Regions from separate parts of the Salmonella sp. A1325 genome, predicted to be linked through region 2. Evidence: riboswitches for the same ligand, from Rfam matches in the RefSeq annotation. Region 2 holds a riboswitch; the other holds the start of a gene.
What was found. A riboswitch is a leader RNA that binds a small molecule or an ion and turns the genes downstream of it on or off. The one in region 2 is predicted to bind thiamine pyrophosphate.

Region 1: it holds a riboswitch for thiamine pyrophosphate, as region 2 does, so the genes downstream of both, thiB (thiamine ABC transporter substrate binding subunit) here and thiM (hydroxyethylthiazole kinase) in region 2, are expected to answer to the same signal.

What each region holds. Positions count from the first base shown of each region.
Region 1 is NZ_JAMLWO010000009.1:158,123-160,515, reverse strand. Features, by position in the region: gene thiP (thiamine/thiamine pyrophosphate ABC transporter permease ThiP) at 1-97, opposite strand, end outside; gene thiB (thiamine ABC transporter substrate binding subunit) at 73-1,056, opposite strand; TPP riboswitch at 1,088-1,187, opposite strand; gene sgrR (HTH-type transcriptional regulator SgrR) at 1,234-2,393, opposite strand, start outside.
Region 2 is NZ_JAMLWO010000005.1:264,639-267,031, reverse strand. Features, by position in the region: gene NAZ64_RS12550 (fimbrial protein) at 1-481, shown strand, start outside; gene rcnB (Ni(II)/Co(II) efflux transporter accessory subunit RcnB) at 523-837, opposite strand; TPP riboswitch at 1,119-1,215, shown strand; gene thiM (hydroxyethylthiazole kinase) at 1,247-2,044, shown strand; gene thiD (bifunctional hydroxymethylpyrimidine kinase/phosphomethylpyrimidine kinase) at 2,031-2,393, shown strand, end outside.

The DNA of each region.
Region 1 (2,393 bases), on a different contig from region 2:
CCAGAAAGGCCGCCAGCGAGACGGTTATCATCAGCGCGGCGGCGCACAGCCCCGGAATCAGCCAGCCGGGAATTAACGGCTGACGGCGCGTTGCCATTCGCTAATCCATGCCTGGCGTTGTGCTGCCACTTGTTGCGGCGTGAATTCCAGCGTTGTGGAGGGTTTTGCCAATGATTCAAACCCTGCGGGTAAGGCGACGTCCGCTACCGGGTACATCCAGTTGCCGGTGGGTATGGCGTTCTGAAACGCCGGAGAAACCATAAATTTGAGGAATTTCTCCGCCAGTTCCGGCTGCTTACTGGCGACGGTACGCGCCGCGACTTCTACCTGTAAGTAATGGCCTTCGCTGAAGTTCGCGGCGGCGTAATTGTCCTTCTTCTCTTCAATAATGTGATACGCCGGAGAGGTGGTGTAACTGAGCACCAAATCGCTTTCACCTTTCAGAAATAAACCGTAGGCCTCGCTCCAGCCTTTCGTCACCGTCACCGTTTTGGCCGCCAGTTTTTGCCAGGCCTGCGGCGCGTTATCGCCATAGACTTTGCGCATCCACAGTAACAGTCCCAGCCCTGGCGTACTGGTACGCGGATCCTGATAAATCACCCGCCATTTTTGATCGCTCTCGACCAGTTCTTTCAGGCTTTTCGGCGGATTTTTCAGCTTGCTTTTATCGTAGACAAAGGCGAAATAGCCGTAATCGAACGGCACAAATGTGTCGTTTTTCCAGCCGCCGGGCACCTTGACCGCCTCATTCGCCACGCCGCTTTTGGCAAAGAGTTTAGTTTGCGTGGCCGCTTCCAGCAGATTGTTGTCCAGCCCCAACACCACATCGGCTTTGCTGTTCTTCCCCTCCATCCGCAGGCGGTTGAGCAGTGAAACGCCATCCTCCAGCGCCACCAGTTTCAGCTCGCAGTTGCAATCGGCTTCAAACGCTTTTTTCACCGCCGGGCCTGGCCCCCAATCGGCGGCGAACGAGTCGTAGGTATAGACGGTGAGAACGGGGTTGGCGAAAGCAGGCGCCGCGCACAGGAGTAAAAGCGGAAGATATTTTTTTAACACTTTGCACCTCAGTTAAAGAGTGGCAAAGGACTTGAGAGGTAGCCTCAAATCCCTTCGCCGGCATTATCCGGATCAGGTTCGACGGGTATTTTCTCAGCGCGCGCATGAGCGCGGCACCCCGTTGAGTTCGGCGTTAGTGTAGTGATTTTGTTGCCGGGCAGCAATCAAGAGCTGGCGTTAAGGATCTGGCGGCGCAAACCACGCCGATTTAAAATCAAACCAGCCGAGGGTATTCATGCGCAGCCCGCGCATACTGCGTTGTCCCTGGATAATCAGCCAGTGGTGGATCAACGGCACAATCGCTTTGTTGGTCAGCAGCTGCTGGCACCAGTTCGCCAGGTTCATCTCGCCAGCGCGCCACTGCGCGGCGTCGCCCTGCCAGTCGCGCGGAATGCAGTTCTGCAAGAGCGGTACTTCGCACAGGTGCGCGAACAGCGAGAAATCCAGCGGCAGCGTAAAGTTAGCGCTATTGAGCCAGATATCGCTTTCGATCTCGCCGGCGTGCCATTGATCGTAGTCGATCTCCTGAATATGCAGATGCACCTGATGTTCAGCCAGAAGCGCGCTCATGATACGGGCGATAACCCGGTGCTCAATGTGTTCGCGATAGAAGGTCAGCGTGAGGGTTTCCAGCCCGGCGGGTTTTTCGCCCGGGCCTGGACGGGCGTGATGCCAGCGCGGTAAAAGCCCATAGGCCGGGAACCAGAGCTGCTGTAGCGGTTCATCGGCATGATAGAGTAAATTGGTGGGGGAGAGGACGTGGCTTACCCATTCTCTGACCTGCGGATGCGCGCCGCGCGGCGTTCTGGCGTCGAATAGCAGGTAATAGCACCCCTCTTCCAGTCGGCTTTCTATCGCTTTTTCACCGCCTTGTATCGGCCCTTCCAGCATCAAGCCGCAGGCCGGTTCTTCACTGATATCCGGCAGTACCCAGACGTTCACTTCGTCTATCAACGCCCGATAGCCGAAGTAGTCATCAAAGGCGAGTATCTTGAGCTGGTTCGGCGTATTACGCCGCACGGCATAAGGCCCGGTGCCGATAGGGTGGCTGGCGAAATTAGCCAGCGTTTCCCACTCCCGCGGCAAAATCATCGCCGGGACCTGGCCCAGCAGCCACGGCAACCAGCGATCCGGCTGGGAAAGATGAATATCCAGCGTCCACGCGGTAGGGGAGTCTATCTTTGTGATGTGCGAGTAAAGCGGAAGCGTATTGATACGCGTCAGCGAGGCGATGACATCTTCCATCTCCAGCTCGCGGCCATGATGAAAATGAATGCCGGGGCGCAGGTAGAAGCGCCACAGTAAAGGGGAAATTTGCTGCCAGTGGTGCGCAATGT
Region 2 (2,393 bases):
TCATGATAACACCAACCATGAATATAGTTTTAAAGTGCCGATAAAAATATTTTTTACTAAGACAACATGTTCTTTGTCTAATAATGAGATTACATTGCCTCCTATTTCATTAAGTGATCTGTTGGCTGGTAATGCTCAGGTCGAATACTTTCCTGATGCACTGAAATTTACATGTGATGGAGGGCTGGGAATGACGACAAGTATTGTAAATTATCATTTTTCTGCCGTTTCAGCAACCAATGGAGATTATTTGGCAAATGAATTAACAAGCGCCGATAGTGCAAAAAATGTTGGGTTTAAAATTTTCCTTAATGATAGCCTTATTCATGTAAACTCTGATGAGAAAAGGCAACTGTTAGGGTATAATAAAGAAATGACTGAAGCTTCAGAACTGAAGCTGGGTGTACAATACTATAAATATGGTAACGTCCAACCGGGCAATGTAAAAAGTAGTGTTTATATTATTACAAGTTATCAGTAATCAATGCTAAGCACACTCTCCTTAACGGAGAGTGTGCTTTTTTATCGATGATAAAAAATCTCGCCATCATAGGCTTTGATGATTTTTCCATCGGTATCGTTAATCAGTACATACGCGCCGCCCATATAGGTCCAGTGAGTACCGGCATCTGGCGCGGGCAGATTACGTAATTTCCACTGTTTAATATTGTACTCATCGGTGCGGTACATCTGCGGAACGCTATCGCCGGGCTTGAAGTGGGTGAAGTCGGCGATAAAGCTTTTTAACTCATATTGATCAATGCCCGTTGTCGCGGGGGCGGCCCATGCAAAACTGGTTGCAAGCAACAGCGCGCAAGGCAGCAACTTACTTTTCATACTTTTACCCTCCACATATGCGGGTCAGTTAACATCGTGTGTATCATTTCTGCTGGTGGCGTATCTGACAAGCGCTATTTTGTTATCTCACGCCCCTTTTCGTAAAAAGTGTAAACGAAAGCGTCGTGCAGCAACATATCCGCCAGCAAGTTTGCCAGAACCAAATAGGTTTTGAGAACTATCTGATAACGCTGAAATTATCGTCCGCCGCTGGCTGTAAATTTACATTGTCTGGCGCAGACAGTATGCTTAATAGCGAAACCCCGCTTAACACGGCGGGGCTTGACGACTCGGGGTGCCCTTCTTTGTGAAGGCTGAGAAATACCCGTACCACCTGATCTGGATAATGCCAGCGTAGGGAAGTCTGACACTGCTCGTGTCCCTTCTTCACGCGGGCAGGAGCTGAACCATGCAGCCTGACCTGCACTGCCGCACGCTTGCGGCGCATACGTTAAAACACTTTCGCGCGCTCTCCCCGCTTACGCACTGTATGACGAATGACGTCGTACAAACGTTTACCGCCAATACGCTGCTGGCGCTGGGCGCTTCACCCGCCATGGTGATTGATCCCGTCGAGGCCAGACCGTTTGCCGCCATCGCCAACGCCTTGCTGGTTAATGTCGGAACCTTAACCGCCTCACGCGCTGACGCGATGCGTGCGGCGGTAGAAAGCGCTTATGATGCCAAAACGCCGTGGACCCTTGATCCTGTCGCGGTGGGCGCGCTGGAATTTCGTCGGCGATTTTGCCTGGATCTCTTGTCCCTGCGCCCGGCGGCAATACGCGGCAACGCCTCGGAAATCCTGGCGTTATCCGGCATGGCGCTGGGCGGACGCGGCGTAGATTCCACCGAGGCGGCGTTGGCCGCACTGCCTGCGGCGCAGGCGCTGGCGCGTCAGATAGACTGCATCGTTGTGGTTACCGGAGAGGTAGATTACGTCACTAACGGTCAGCGCACGCTGAGCATTCCCGGCGGCGATCCGTTAATGACTCGCATTGTAGGCACCGGCTGCGCGTTGTCGGCGGTCGTCGCCGCCAGTTGCGCGTTACCGGGCGCCGCGCTGGACAATGTCGCGTCGGCCTGCTGCTGGATGAAACTGGCTGGACAGACCGCGGCAGAGCGTAGCGAAGGACCGGGCAGCTTCATCCCGGCTTTTCTTGATGCGCTCTATCATCTGGATGTGGAGGCGGCCAATGCAACGAATTAACGCGCTGACGATTGCTGGCACCGATCCCAGCGGCGGGGCCGGTATCCAGGCGGATCTTAAGACTTTTTCCGCGCTGGGCGCATATGGCTGTTCGGTCATCACCGCGCTGGTGGCGCAAAATACCTGTGGCGTACAGTCGGTGTACCGGATAGAGCCGGACTTTGTCGCCGCTCAACTTGATTCCGTGCTCAGCGATGTGCGCATTGATACCACGAAAATCGGGATGCTGGCGGAAACCGATATTGTCGAGGCCGTGGCGGAACGACTACAGCGCCATCATGTACGTAATGTGGTGCTGGATACGGTGATGCTGGCGAAAAGCAGCGATCCGTTGCTCTCGCCCTCTGCG